2 regions of the Pseudomonas sp. LS44 genome follow, and region 1 is predicted to be linked to the other one. Evidence: predicted binding sites of a transcription regulator. Region 1 holds the regulator's gene; the other holds the start of a gene.
The links. The regulator sigma-54, encoded in region 1, starts transcription at its own class of promoters, with help from an activator protein. The targets are predictions, from matches to a motif close to ANTGGCATNNANNTTGCTNT.
Positions count from the first base shown of each region.

Region 2: a site for sigma-54 is predicted at 6,241-6,260, ahead of glnA (glutamate--ammonia ligase). Genes of this name have one in related genera too.

Region 1 is NZ_CP102830.1:890,534-898,203, reverse strand. It holds gene lptA (lipopolysaccharide transport periplasmic protein LptA) at 1-506, shown strand, start outside; gene lptB (LPS export ABC transporter ATP-binding protein) at 506-1,231, shown strand; gene NVV93_RS03960 (RNA polymerase factor sigma-54) at 1,370-2,878, shown strand; gene hpf (ribosome hibernation-promoting factor, HPF/YfiA family) at 2,960-3,268, shown strand; gene ptsN (PTS IIA-like nitrogen regulatory protein PtsN) at 3,283-3,747, shown strand; gene rapZ (RNase adapter RapZ) at 3,761-4,615, shown strand; gene NVV93_RS03940 (HPr family phosphocarrier protein) at 4,630-4,902, shown strand; gene pmbA (metalloprotease PmbA) at 5,041-6,387, opposite strand; gene yjgA (ribosome biogenesis factor YjgA) at 6,480-7,001, shown strand; gene tldD (metalloprotease TldD) at 7,065-7,670, opposite strand, start outside.
Region 2 is NZ_CP102830.1:452,160-459,829, forward strand. It holds gene NVV93_RS02065 (hypothetical protein) at 1-268, shown strand, start outside; gene ntrC (nitrogen regulation protein NR(I)) at 637-2,073, opposite strand; gene glnL (nitrogen regulation protein NR(II)) at 2,070-3,152, opposite strand; gene NVV93_RS02080 (DUF4124 domain-containing protein) at 3,343-3,954, opposite strand; gene NVV93_RS02085 (DUF4124 domain-containing protein) at 3,958-4,497, opposite strand; gene glnA (glutamate--ammonia ligase) at 4,738-6,144, opposite strand; gene thiI (tRNA uracil 4-sulfurtransferase ThiI) at 6,475-7,670, shown strand, end outside.

The sequences.
Region 1 (7,670 bases):
GCGTCGCCATTGCCAGCCCCAGTGCATGGGCACTGCCGAACGACCGCGAACAACCGATCCGCGTGCAGGCCGACAGCGCCGAGCTGGACGACAAGCAGGGCGTGGCCGTATACCGCGGGACCGTGATCATTACCCAAGGCAGCATGAAGATTACTGGCGACACAGTAACCATCACGCAGACCGCCCAGGGCGACATCGACGTGTTCACCTCGGTCGGTCGACCGGCCTATTACGAGCAGAAGCCGGCAGTCGATAAGGAGATCGTCAAAGCCTACGGCCTGACCATCCAGTATTTCGCCAGCAAAGATCGCATCGTCCTGATCGACCAAGCCAAGGTCATTCAGGAAGGCAACACCTTCGAAGGCGAAAAAATCGTCTATGACACCCAGCGTCAGATCGTCAACGCAGGCCGCGCCACAGGCACCAACGTGACCACGCCGCGCCCACGCATCGACATGGTCATCCAGCCGAAGACCAAACCCGCCGCAGAGCAGGCACCTCAGTAATGGCCACCCTGAAAGCCCAACACCTGGCGAAAAGCTACAAAGGCCGCCAGGTCGTTCGCGATGTCAGCCTGTCCATCGAAAGTGGGCAGATCGTTGGCTTGCTCGGCCCCAACGGCGCTGGCAAAACCACCTGTTTCTACATGATTGTCGGCCTGGTGGGCGCTGATCAGGGCCGCGTGCGCATCGACCAACAAGACGTCACGCACCTGCCGATGCACGGTCGCGCTCGCGCCGGTATTGGCTATCTGCCGCAGGAAGCATCAATTTTTCGCAAGCTGTCGGTTGCCGACAACATCATGGCGATCCTCGAAACTCGCCAGGAACTCGACCGCGCCGGACGCCGCAAAGAGCTGGAAAGCCTGCTGCAGGAATTCCATATCAGCCATATCCGCGACAACCTCGGCATGAGCCTGTCTGGTGGCGAGCGCCGCCGGGTGGAAATCGCCCGAGCGCTGGCCACCGCACCGAAATTCATCCTGCTCGATGAACCGTTCGCCGGGGTCGACCCCATTTCGGTAGGCGACATCAAGCAAATCATTCATCACCTTAAAGCCAAAGGCATTGGCGTTTTGATCACCGATCACAACGTGCGCGAGACTTTGGACATCTGCGAAACCGCCTACATTGTCAATGACGGCCAATTGATCGCCGAGGGCGATGCCGAGACGATCCTGGCCAACCAGTTGGTCAAGGAAGTCTACCTGGGGCATGAATTCCGCCTGTAACGCGGCAAATTACCGGGAAGCAAACAACGGACTAGAAAAACACCCAAAGCTTGGGCATATAATTTGCTTCCTAACGGCGCCTCGCGCCCTGTAGTGGATGGCGCCCTGCGCCGGCGAACAAGGTACTAAGCCCCTGCCATGAAACCATCGCTAGTCCTTAAGATGGGCCAGCAGCTGACGATGACACCGCAGCTGCAACAGGCCATCCGCCTCCTCCAGCTATCCACCCTGGATCTCCAGCAAGAGATTCAGGAAGCTCTGGAATCCAACCCGATGCTGGAGCGCCAGGAAGAAGGCGAGGATTTCGACAACACCGATCCGCTGGCCAATGGCGCTGACACTCAGAATTCCACGCCGGAACAGGCCGAATCGTTTAGCGAAACCAGCTATCAGGAAACCAACTCGTCGCCCGAGAATCTCGAAGAAGGCGAGTGGAACGAACGCATACCCAGCGAGTTGCCCGTCGATACCGCCTGGGAAGATGTCTACCAGACGAGCGCCAGCAGCCTGCCCAGCAACGATGATGACGAGTGGGATTTCACCACCCGCACCTCATCCGGCGAGAGCCTGCAGACCCACCTGCTCTGGCAGCTCAACCTGGCGCCGATGTCCGATAAAGATCGCCTGATCGCCGTTACCCTGATCGATTGCATCAACAATCAGGGTTATCTGGACGAAACCCTGCAGGAAGTGCTGGAAGCCTTCGATCCGGAACTGGATATCGAACTCGATGAAATCGAAGCGGTGCTGCACCGCATCCAGCAGTTCGAACCCGCCGGCATCGGTGCACGCGACCTCAGCGAATGCCTGCTGCTGCAATTGCGCCAGCTGCCAGCAAAGACCCCCTGGCTGAGCGAGGCTCAACGCCTGGCGAGCGACTATCTCGATCTGCTCGGGGGGCGCGATTACAGCCAACTGATGCGTCGCATGCGCTTGAAAGAAGACGAGCTGCGCCAAATCATCGAACTGATTCAAAGCCTTAATCCGCGCCCGGGCTCGCAGATCGAATCGAGTGAGCCGGAATATGTGGTGCCGGATGTCATCGTGCGCAAACACAACGATCGCTGGCTGGTGGAGCTCAACCAGGAAGCCATGCCGCGCTTGCGGGTCAACCCGCAATACGCCGGCTTCGTGAAACGCGCCGACGCTAGTGCCGACAACACCTTCATGCGCAATCAGTTGCAGGAAGCGCGCTGGTTTATCAAGAGCCTGCAAAGCCGCAACGAAACGCTGATGAAGGTCGCCACGCAGATCGTCGAACATCAACGCGGCTTCCTCGACTATGGCGACGAAGCGATGAAACCGCTGGTTCTGCACGACATCGCCGAAGCCGTTGGCATGCATGAATCGACCATTTCACGGGTCACCACACAGAAATTCATGCATACCCCACGCGGTATTTACGAGCTGAAATATTTCTTCTCCAGCCACGTCAGTACCTCCGAAGGCGGCGAATGCTCGTCTACCGCGATCCGCGCAATCATCAAAAAACTGGTCGCCGCGGAAAATGCGAAAAAGCCGTTGAGCGACAGCAAGATCGCTGGTTTACTGGAAGCACAGGGCATTCAAGTGGCCCGTCGCACCGTCGCCAAATACCGTGAATCCCTCGGAATAGCCCCCTCCAGCGAACGCAAGCGACTGATGTGACGGAACATTGATCCAAGCCAAAGTGTTCCGGTTACAGGCCCGTTAGCCTGTTCTTACACACGGCAATAAGGAGAACGCGGTATGCAAGTCAACATCAGTGGACATCAACTGGATGTGACCGACGCCATGCGCGACTATGTCGCCGAGAAACTCGGACGATTGGAGCGCCACTTCGACAAGATCACCAATGTGCAGGTCATCATGGAGGTCGAGAAGCTCAAACAGAAAATCGAAGCGACTCTGCACATCGCCGGCGGCGAAATCGTCGCCAACGCCGAACACGAAGACATGTACGCCGCGATCGATCTGCTTACCGATAAGCTCGATCGCCAACTCATCAAATATAAGGAGAAGCAGCTAGGTCGCCTGCAAGGCGCTACGGCTCGCTAATAACCTTCCTTCCCATGATTCGACTTGAAAACATCCTGACCCCCGGCCGTTCCCTGGTGAACGTGCCGGGTGGCAGTAAAAAACGCGTACTGGAACAAATCGCCAACCTGGTCGCTCGCGAACTGCCCGACCTCGATGGCCAGGACATCTTTGAAAGTCTGGTGGCCCGTGAAAAACTCGGCTCCACCGGCTTCGGTAACGGCATCGCCATTCCCCATTGCCGGTTGCCAGGCTGTACTGCTCCGATCAGCGCGGTATTGCGCCTGGAAGCATCAGTCGATTTCGACGCCATCGATGGCGCCCCAGTCGACTTGCTATTTGTACTGCTGGTACCGGAAGCGGCTACCGACGAACACCTCGAATTGCTGCGGCAGATCGCCAGCATGCTCGATCGCAACGAAGTACGTGAGCGTCTGCGTCATGCGCAAAGTAGCGACAACCTATACCAAGTGGTTGTAGACGTTCAGAACGGTTCCTAAGGAAGCCCTCCTCATGCGCTTGATCATCGTCAGCGGCCGCTCCGGCTCAGGCAAGAGCACCGCCCTCGATGTCCTTGAGGACAACGGTTTCTATTGCATCGACAATCTTCCCGCCGGGTTGCTTCCCGAGCTTGCCGAGCGCTCGTTGTTGCATACCGAATTGATCGAGCCGCTGGTCGCGGTATCCATAGATGCGCGCAACTTGCCCAGCCAACTCGAGCGCTTCCCGGAGCTGCTGAACGAAGTCCGCGCCCGGTTTATCAATTGCGACGTGCTGTATTTGGATGCCGACGAGGAGGTACTGCTCAAGCGCTTCTCGGAAACCCGTCGCCGTCACCCGCTAACCAACGAGCGCCGCCCACTCGCAGAGGCGATCGCCGATGAGTCCACATTGCTCGGGCCGATTGCCGACCTCGCCGATCTGCGCATCGATACCAGCCACCTCAACCTTTATCAGTTGCGCGACAGCCTAAAGCTGCGCCTGCTGAACAAACCTGAGCCCGGCACCGCCTTTCTGGTCGAGTCTTTCGGCTTCAAGCGCGGCATGCCGGTCGATGCCGATCTGGTGTTCGATGTGCGCTGCCTGCCCAATCCCTATTGGAAGCCAGAGCTGCGTGAGCACTCCGGACTTGAGCAGGAAGTCATCGACTACCTCAGCGCGCAGCCCGATGTGGAAGAGATGTATCAGGATATCTACGCCTACCTGACCAAATGGCTGCCGCGTTTTGCCGCCAGCAACCGTGCCTATGTGACAATCGCCATCGGCTGCACCGGTGGTCACCACCGCTCGGTCTATCTGGCCGAACGCCTCGGTCAGTCACTCCAACATCTGAAGAACGTTCAGGTTCGCCACCGCGACCTTAGCTAAGGATTTTTGCCGCGATGCCCGTCTGTGAGATCACCATCATCAACAAGCTCGGCCTGCATGCCCGCGCTGCCGCCAAGTTTGTCGGCGTGGCAGGACGTTTTCCTTGCACGGTGCGCATCGGCCGCAACGCCGAAAGCTGCATCGATGGAAAAAGCATTATGGCGGTGATGATGTTGGCAGCCGGCAAAGGCACTGACGTGCACCTGCACACCGAAGGTGATCAGGAACATGAGGCGCTAGAGGCGCTGATTGAACTGATCAACAATCGCTTCGACGAAGGCGAATAACTCACGACAAGCTGTGCCTCACACACTACCCGTCAGACTCCCGTTTGCTGCCTTGTCGCTTCCTCCGTAGATCCGCGCAAGCGAAGCGAGCTGCCGGACCCTGAGCCCGGCAAGCCAACTCTCCTGTAAACAATCAGGTCAGCTGCCCGCCACGGTCATTTTTTCGATCAATACCGAGCCGCTGCGGGTGTTGCCGCGATACTCCAGGTCGTTACCGACTGCGACGATTTGCCGATACATGTCGCGCAAATTGCCGGCGATGGTGACTTCCTGCACCGGGAACTGAATCTCACCGTTCTCTACCCAGTAACCGCCAGCGCCGCGTGAATAATCGCCGGTGACTAGGTTAAGCCCCTGCCCCATCAGCTCCGTCACCAGCAGGCCGCGGCCCATGCGCTTGAGCAGCGCGGCCTGGTTTTCGTCGCCGTGACTGATGAACAGGTTGTGCACCCCACCCGCGTTGGCGGTACTGGGCAGGCCGAGCTTGCGCCCGGAATAGGTGCCGAGAATGTAGGAGCGCAGCACCCCCTGCTCGACGAAGGATTTGGCACAAGTGGCTAGGCCATCGCCGTCGAAACTGGCGCTGCCCAGCGCACGCGGAATGTGCGGACGCTCATCGATGCTCAGCCATTCCGGGAAGAGCTGCTGATCCAGGCAACCTTCGAGAAAGGAGGAATGCCGATACAGATTGCCACCGGAGATCGCCGCGAGAAAATGCCCGAATAAGCCGCCAGCCAGCTCGGCACTGAACAATACCGGCACCTCGCAGGTCGGCACTGGACGAGCGCCGAGGCGCTGCACCGTGCGTTCGGCAGCGTGGCGGCCGATGGTCCGCGCGTCGGCGAGCTGTTCACCAATCCGATTGACGTCATACCAATAGTCGCGCTGCATCGCCGCATCGGTACCGGCAATCATCACGCAGCTCAAGCTGTGCCGGGAGCTCGCATAACCCCCAATAAAGCCATGGCTATTGCCATACACCCGGCAGCCCTGATGCGTGCTGACGGATGTGCCATCGGCTTTACTGATCCGTTTGTCGGCGGCAAACGCCTCGGCCTCACAATTGAGAGCCAGCTCGATGGCTTGCTCGGGCGTGATCTGCCACGGGTGAAACAGATCCAGCTCGGGCAAGTCCTTGGCCATCAGCTCGGCGGCAGCCAGACCGGAACAGTCGTCCTCCGAGGTGTGCTTGGCGATTGCCAGGGCGGCGGCGACGGTTTCCCGAATCGCCTCGGCGCCCATCGCCGAAGTGCTCGCCGAGCCTTTGCGCTGGCCTAGATAGAGCGTGATGCCAAAGCCTTGGTCGCGGTTGAATTCAACCGTTTCCACCTCACGCTCGCGCACCGATGCGGACAGCCCCTGCTCCATCGAAACGGCCACTTCACAGGCACTGGCGCCCTGGCGTTTGGCTTCGGCGATGATTTGCTCGACCTGCTCCTGCAGCTGTGGCAGCGCCTGCGGGCCGACACCTTCAATTGCACTCATACTGCACTCCACTCGATTCGGTACATTCATTCATCCAAGACCGCTGGCCCTGGACTGGTTATCATGGCGGCGTTTTCCACTGGATCAGCCCCATGTCCAACAATTCCGATGACGATTTTCTCGGCGAGAAAAGCAAATCCCAGATCAAGCGCGAGCTTCATGCCTTGCAAGAACTCGGCGAGCGTTTAATCACGCTCAAACCCGATCTGGTCGCCAAACTGCCGCTCACCGACGCCCTACGGCGCGCCTTGGCCGATGCGCCGAAGCACAGCGCCAACGTGGCGCGCAAACGGCATATCCAATTCATCGGCAAGTTGATGCGTGAGCAGGACATCGAGGCGATTCTCGCCCTGATCGACCAGCTCGACGCCTCCACCCGCCAATACAACGAGCGCTTTCACGGCCTCGAACGCTGGCGTGACCGCTTGATCGCCGGTGGCGACGCCGCACTGGATAGCTTCGTCGCCGACTACCCGGAAGCCGACCGGCAACACCTGCGTGGCCTGATCCGCCATGCCCAACACGAGGCGGCGCATAACAAACCGCCAAGTGCCCAGCGCAAAATCTTCAAATACATCCGCGAACTGGACGAAGCCCAGCGCGGCTTGCGCTGAATCTCACCCGTAGGGTGGGTTAGCCGCGACGCGGCATAACCCATCCGACGAGCCCAGCCATCTCTACGACCCGGTTCCGCCCACGGTAATCGCATCGATTTTCAGGGTCGGCTGACCGACACCCACCGGCACCGACTGGCCATCTTTGCCACAGGTGCCGACGCCGCTATCCAGCGACAAGTCGTTGCCGACCATCGACACCCGGCTCATCGCCTCCGGACCATTGCCGATCAACGTCGCGCCCTTGACCGGGGCGGTGATCTTGCCGTCCTCGATCAAATACGCCTCGCTGGTGGAAAACACGAACTTGCCGCTGGTGATGTCCACCTGGCCGCCGCCGAGGTTGGCGCAGTAGATGCCGCGCTTCACCGAGCGAATGATTTCTTCCGGATCGCTCTGTCCGGCCAACATGTAGGTGTTGGTCATGCGCGGCATCGGCAGGTGCGCATAGGACTCGCGGCGGCCGTTGCCAGTGCGCGCCACGCCCATCAGGCGGGCGTTCAACTTGTCCTGCATGTAGCCCTTGAGCACGCCGTTTTCGATCAGCGTGGTGCACTGGGTGGGCGTGCCTTCATCATCCATGCTCAGCGAGCCACGACGCTCGGCCAGGGTGCCATCGTCGACGATGGTGCACAGGCTCGAGGCAACTTTCTCTCCGACCTTGCCGCT
Region 2 (7,670 bases), 440 kb from region 1:
CTTGCTGTTGTGGTTCGATCAGGAGCCGAGTGTGCGCGGTGAGTCGGTCCAGGGCGTGTTGGTGTTGCGTATCGAAGCCAGCGGTGCGGCACGCCACGGTCAACTGCAGATGGATGGCAAAACGGTGAACTGGCGGATAGCGAAGGGCAAGGGCGAGGAGGGTGGTTTGCTGGTAAACCTGGTCGCCGCCCGCCCGCTCCGCGGTGAATGGCGCGGCGCGGCGGTGGATGGGCGGTGGCGGCTGGAGATCAGTCCGCGAGAGGAATAAAAGAGGGGAATCCCCGGCCTGCCTGTACCAAGGTCCCCGAAACTGGGTGTCGTCCTATCCTATGCAGTGCGTGTGCCAGTTTTATTACATCGCCTGAAAAGGCCGAAATTAGTGGGCTGTAGCGGCTTCGCCGGTTTTTCCGATAGTAAAAGATGGGCCGGAATTGAACCGCGCGGGTGCGTGGCGTGCAGCGCGCGCGCTCGTGGTGGGCATTTTCGTGCGTAGAGCCCTGTAAGAGTGGACCCGGCCGCGATAGGTACGCGCGATCCACCAAAGGGCTTGGCCAGGTGGCGTTCCTACCGTCGTGGATTTTTCTCTATCCAATAAAGAACGGCGCAGTGAGCGCCGTTTTTTATTGGGGAGCAGGCTTAGGCCTCATCGCCCTCGTCATCGTCCGCGCCGTCGACCTTCATGCCCAGTTCCTTGATTTTGCGGGTCAAGGTGTTGCGACCCCAGCCGAGCAGTACGGCGGCGTCGCGGCGGCGGCCCGCGGTGTGCTTGAGGGCCGTTTCGATCATGATCCGCTCGAACGCCGGTACGGCGTTGTCGAGCAGGCTCGATTGGCCGCGCGCCAGGGCTTGATCAGCCCATTGGCGCAAAGCCTGCTCCCAGTTGGTCACCGGCACCGCATCGTGCTGCTGGGTCAGCAGTTCCGGCGGCAGGTCGTCGATATGCACCTCCCGTCCGGAGGCCATCACGGTGATCCAGCGGCAGGTGTTTTCCAGCTGGCGGACGTTGCCCTGCCACGGCAGGTTCTTCAGGTAATCCTCGGTTTCCACCTTGAGTAGCTTCGGCTCCACCGCCAGCTCCAGAGCGGCGCGGCTGAGGAAGTGGCGGGCCAGAGTGGGAATGTCTTCACGCCGGTCTGACAGTCGCGGGATATGAATGCGGATGACGTTGAGGCGATGGAACAAGTCCTCGCGGAACTTGCCGGCCTGCACCAGCGACTCGAGGTTCTGGTGGGTCGCGGCGATGATGCGCACATCGACCTTGACCGGCGTATGGCCGCCAACCCGATAGAACTCGCCGTCGGCCAGGACGCGCAGCAGGCGAGTCTGGGTATCCGCCGGCATATCGCCGATTTCGTCGAGGAACAGCGTGCCGCCGTCGGCCTGCTCGAAGCGCCCACGGCGCTGGTTGGCGGCGCCGGTGAAGGCGCCTTTCTCATGGCCGAACAGCTCGGACTCCATCAGATCCTTGGGAATCGCCGCCATGTTCAGCGCGATGAACGGCGCGGCCGCGCGTGGGCTGTGGCGATGCAGGGCATGCGCGACCAGCTCTTTGCCGGTACCCGACTCACCATTGATCAGCACCGTGATGTTCGAGTGGCTGAGGCGGCCGATGGCGCGAAACACTTCCTGCATCGCCGGCGCTTCGCCGATGATTTCCGGGGTGCGCGTTTGTTCTACCGGGATCTGCAGGCCTTGTTGTTCCTGCGCATGCAGATAGGCGCGCTTGACTAGCGACACCGCTTCATCGACATCGAAGGGCTTGGGCAGATACTCAAAAGCCCCGCCTTGATAGGAGGCGACCGCGCTTTCCAGATCAGAATGGGCGGTCATGATGATCACCGGCAGACGCGGATACAGCTCGCGGATACGCGCCAGCAAGTCGAGGCCGCTGGCGCCCGGCATGCGGATGTCGGAAACGATCACATCGGGCTGCTGCCGAGTGAGACGATTGAGCAGGCCATCGGCGCTTTCGAAGCAGGTAGTCGTCATCCCTTCCTGTTGCAGCGCCTTCTCCAATACCCAGCGGATGGAGCGATCGTCATCGACAATCCAGACGGTTTCACTGCGGCTCATGACGGGCTGACTCCTTGTTCCAGCGGCAGGAAGATCGAGAACACGGTATGCCCGGGGTGGCTCTCGCACTCGATCAGGCCTTGGTGCTGACTGATGATGTTCTGGGTGATGGCCAGGCCGAGCCCGGTACCGTCCGGGCGGCCGCTGACCATGGGATAGAAGATGGTGTCTTGCAGCTCCGGCGGAATGCCGGGGCCGTTATCGATGATTTCGACCTTGGTCACCAGGCGGTGGCGCGTGTGGCCAATGGTGAACTGGCGCAGCGTGCGCGTACGCAGACTGATGCGGCCCAGGCGCAACTCGTTCTGCGTGCCGATTGCCTGCATCGCATTGCGCACGATGTTGAGCACCGCCTGGATCATCTGTTCGCGGTCGATCAATACATCTGGAATGCTCGGATCGTAGTCGCGGATCAGGGTGATGCCGCCCTGGGTTTCTGCTTCGACCAGGCTGGAAACCCGCTCGAGGACTTCATGGACATTGGTCAGCGCCAAGCGCGGTAGCTTGTTCGAGCCGAGCATCCGATCGACCAGGTTCCGTAGGCGATCGGCTTCCTCGATGATCACGTTGGTGTAGTCGCGGAGGCTCTCTTCCGGCAGTTCGCGGGCTAACAACTGTGCCGCTCCGCGGATGCCGCCGAGCGGATTCTTGATTTCGTGAGCCAGGCCGCGCACCAGCAATTTGGTGGTTTCCTGCTTGGAGAGCTGCGCCTCTTCTTTGGTGATGCGCAGCAGTCGATCGCGCGGCAGCACTTCCAGTAGCAAGAGGGTTTCACCGCGATTGGGAATCGGCGTGACGGAGTAGTCGACCGTCAAGGTCTGCCCGGTCAGTGCGGTCAGCACCGCTTCCCGCTTGTTGAACGGGTGGGCTTCTTCGACGGCTTGGCGCAGCGAGGCCAAGGCTTCGGGCGATTCGGTGAAAAGTTCGCTGATGAACTGTCCATGACTGCGCTGACCGCTGACGGCCAGGAGCATTTCCGCGGCGGGGTTCATGTACTCGACGCGCAGTTCGGCATTGAGCAGCAGAGTCGCGGTGGTCAGGTTGTCGAGCAACAGGCGGTGCAGTGCGTCGTTAATGATCATAGGCAGCTTCCGGAGTTGGGTCGGAAAATGCAAAAAACAAACCAAAGCCCTGAAAAGACGCGTGAAAAAAGGGCGCCCCAGGCTTTGCGGCTGCTTATCAGCGCGAGCGGTGGAAATGGCGAACCAAAATGGGGATGTCGAAAAATCTATTGGAGCATATCGCACCATTGCGGTGCGTATGCGTTGTTTAGAAGAACGGCAGAATGCTTGATTCTTCCTCGGGCTTGTCCTTGAGCGGGCATTCCGGGCGGTTGCCGTAATCCTCTTTGGCGCAGGGCTTGATCTGGCGCTTCTGCTCCAGCGAGGTGCGCAGGATGTGCACCGGTTGGCTGGGCGTGCGCTCAAGCGTGCGGCCCTGAGCATCGAGAATCTCAACAGCCAGCTGATGGGTGCCGCGATCCAGATTGGTCAGCGGAAACACCGGGCTGCGACTTGGGGCAGTGGCTGCCTGCCCGTCCAGCAATAACTGATAGCTGTGACCCGGCAGTAGGCCGGGTTCGCTGGTGGCGGTGACGATCAGCTCGCCAGAGCTGCCGTTTTGCACGGTCGCATCCGGCTGCGGGACGAGGATGCGCAACAGCTGGTAACTCTGTGGGAGCGTGGTGGCCGCCTGTACTACGGCTGGCGCACTGGGCTGGGGAGCGCCTATGCCATTGGTAGGCGGCAGTTGCAGGCGTTCGGCGTTGCCGCCATGCGGTCGGTCGGTGAATACCCGATTACCTTCGGCGTCGATATAGGTGTAGACCTCGGCCGCAGCGGGCAGGCCAAGCAAAATCAGGCTGAAAAGAATCGCGCGCATGGCTCAGGGCTTAGGTTTTGGGCGCTGGGCCGGGCTGCTGGTATTTACCCGTTGAACGGTGAACGTCTCGGTGTTGCTGATCTGGATCGACTGATCGCCGCTGAGGATTTCCACTGCCAAGCTGTGCTCGCCACGGTCGATATTGACCAATTGCAAGCGCGGCACGGGGCTGGGTACGCCATAAGGTTGGCCGTCGAGCAGCAGGCGCAGGAGGTGACCGCTCTGCAGTTGCGGCTGCAGCTCCACATCTACGCTGAAGGTGCCGTTGTTGGCGCGTAAGGCATCGTCGTTGGGGATGTTGATCAGGCGCAGCATGCGATAAGCGGCTTGCTTGGCTTGGGCAGCTGGATTGGTGTCGGCACTGGTGGTCGGCTTTTGCATTTCGACGGTGTTGGTCGGCGGCAGCTCGACGGGTTTGCTGTTCGCCCCGTCCGGCGGTTGGTTGGTGTACACCGTGTTGCCCTTGGCGTCGGTGTATTTATAGATCTGCGCACTGACCGGTAGGGTCATGGCGAGGATGAGGCCGGCGACAAGCAAGCGCATGAGGCGTCTCCAAGATGGGATGCGGTTAGCCTTGCATCGCGAGGCGCGACTGGCAAGGAAAACCCGGTGGCCGCGGCTGCTTCTGGCAGGCCTGGGGCTTGGGTTGCAGCGGATTATCCTACCAGCGGGCCAGGCTTTCCTAAGCGCACCAATTCGCAGAGCGGGTTTTTCCCTGGCTGCGAGCTAATTGCGCCCATAAAAAAGGCCTCCCGGAGGAGGCCTTAATTCAGCTGGGCTGGATTAGACGCTGTAGTACAGGTCGTATTCCAGCGGGTGCACGAAGGTGCGCACCTTGATCTCTTCTTCGCTCTTCAGCTCGATGTAGGCATCGATGAAGTCGTCGGAGAACACGCCGCCTTTGGTCAAGAACGCACGGCCCTTGTCCAGTTCTTCCAGAGCTTCTTTCAGGCTGCCGCACACCTGCGGGATCAGCTTGCCTTCTTCCGGCGGCAGGTCGTACAGGTTCTTGTCCGCTGCATCGCCAGGGTGGATTTTGTTCTGGATACCGTCCAGGCCGGCCATCAGCAGAGCTGCGAAGGCCAGGTACGGGTTGGCAGCTGGGTCCGGGAAGCGCGCTTCGATACGGCGGGCTTTCGGGCTGGAGACGTACGGGATACGGATCGAGGCGGAACGGTTGCGAGCCGAGTAGGCCAGCATGACCGGAGCTTCGAAGCCCGGAACCAGACGCTTGTAGGAGTTGGTCGCCGGGTTGGTGAAGCCGTTCAGGGCCTTACCGTGCTTGATGATGCCGCCGATGAAGTACAGGGCGGTGTCGGACAGGCCGGCATAGCCTTCGCCAGCGAAGGTGTTCTTGCCATCTTTGGCGATCGACAGGTGTACGTGCATACCCGAGCCATTGTCGCCATACAGCGGCTTCGGCATGAAGGTAGCGGTTTTGCCGTACGCGTCGGCAACGTTGTGCACGCAGTACTTCAGGGTCTGAACTTCGTCAGCCTTGGCGACCAGGGTGTTGAACTTCACGCCAATTTCGTTCTGACCGGCAGTCGCCACTTCGTGGTGGTGAACTTCGATGATCAGGCCCATTTCTTCCATGGCATTACACATGGAGGTACGGATTTCGTGGTCGTGGTCGCACGGCGGAACCGGGAAGTAACCACCTTTGACGGCCGGGCGGTGGCCCTTGTTGCCGCCTTCGACGTCCTGGTCGGTCATCCACGAGCCTTGCTCGGAGATGATCTTGAACATCGAGCCGGAGATGTCGGATTTGAATTTGACTTGGTCGAAGATGAAGAACTCTGGCTCCGGACCAACGAATACGGTGTCACCGATACCGGTGGTTTTCAGGTATTCCTCGGCGCGCTTGGCGATGGAGCGCGGGTCACGGTCGTAGCCTTGCATGGTGCTCGGCTCGATGATGTCGCAGACCAGAATCAGGGTCGGCTCTTCGGTGAACGGGTCCAGAACGGCAGTTTCGTCAACCGGCAGCAGGATCATGTCGGAGGCTTCGATGCCTTTCCAGCCATGAATGGACGAGCCGTCGAACATCTTGCCGACTTCGAAGAATTCGTCGTCCAGCGCGTCGCGTGCCGGCATGGTCACGTGATGCTGTTTGCCTTTGGTGTCGGTGAAGCGCAGGTCAACCCACTTCACGTCGTGTTCTTTGATTAGTTGAAGCGCCTTCGACATGCTGTCCTCCAGGTGGAAAGGGGCTGTACGTAATGAGCCCTACAAATACTTGTGAAACCAGGCGGCATGTTCCGCCTCAGTAGCCTGCCTCACAAGAGAGCAAATAGTATGCCAGTGCTCTAGTTTGGGTGGAACGCCTGGAGTGTAGGAATGACGGGGCCTGTGGGGCTGATTTAGACGAAATGACGCACCGTTTTGATGCGTATGGTTTTCCGTGTGTTCCAACTCGGTGCGTTAGATCATCGCTTGTGCAAAGTTGATTAAACCTTGAGCAATTTCCGCTATAATCCGCGCCCCTGTTTTTCGGCCTCGCTTACGCGCGTTGTTTTCATGAAACTGATCGTCAAAGTCTTCCCAGAAATCACCATCAAAAGCCGCCCGGTGCGTAAGCACTTCATCCGGCAGCTGGCGAAGAACATCCGCACGGTGTTGCGCGACCTCGACCCGCAGTTGGTGGTCAGTGGCGCCTGGGACAACCTCGAAGTGCATAGCTCCTTGAGCGAGCCGAAAGTGCTGCGCGAGATGATCGAACGGCTGAAATGCACGCCAGGTATCGGTCAGTTCCTCGAAGTGCACGAATATCCGCTGGGCGATTTCGACGACATCGTCGAGAAGTGCAAGCAGCATTACGGCGATCAGCTGCCCGGGAAAAATTTCGTGGTGCGCTGCAAGCGTGCCGGCAAGCACGACTTCACCTCCATCGAGGTGGAGCGTTATGTCGGCAGCCAGCTGCGCCAGCAATGCGACGCCGCCGGCATTTCGCTGAAGCAGCCGGACGTCGTGGTGCGTATGGAAATCCGCGACCAGCGTCTGTTCGTCGTGCATAAACAGCACAACTGCATCGGCGGTTATCCGCTGGGCACTATCGAGCATTGTCTGGTGCTGATGTCTGGTGGTTTCGACTCCACCGTGGCGGCTTATCAAATGATGCGTCGCGGCCTGGTCAGCCATTTCTGCTTCTTTAATCTAGGCGGCCGCGCCCATGAGCTGGGGGTGATGGAGGTCGCCCACTACCTGTGGGACAAGTACGGCCGTTCCCAGCGCGTACTGTTCGTGTCGGTGCCGTTCGAGGAAGTGGTCGGCGAGATTCTCGGCAAGGTCGACAACAGCCACATGGGCGTGATCCTCAAACGCATGATGCTGCGCGCCGCCACCGACATTGCCGATCGTTTGAAAATCGATGCGCTGGTCACCGGCGAGGCGATTTCCCAGGTTTCCAGCCAGACCCTGCCGAACCTGGCGGTGATTGACGCGGCCACCGAGAAGTTGGTGATGCGCCCGCTGATCGCCGCCCACAAGCAAGACATCATCGATACCGCTTACGAGATCGGCACCGCCGAATTCGCCAAGCACATGCCGGAATATTGCGGCGTCATCTCGGTCAATCCGACCACTCGGGCCAAGCGCGATCGCGTCGAATACGAGGAACGTCAGTTCGATATGGCGGTCCTCGAGCGGGCGCTGGAGCGCGCGCGGCTGGTGGCAATCGACCGAGTGATCGACGAGCTGGGCGAAGACGTGCAGGT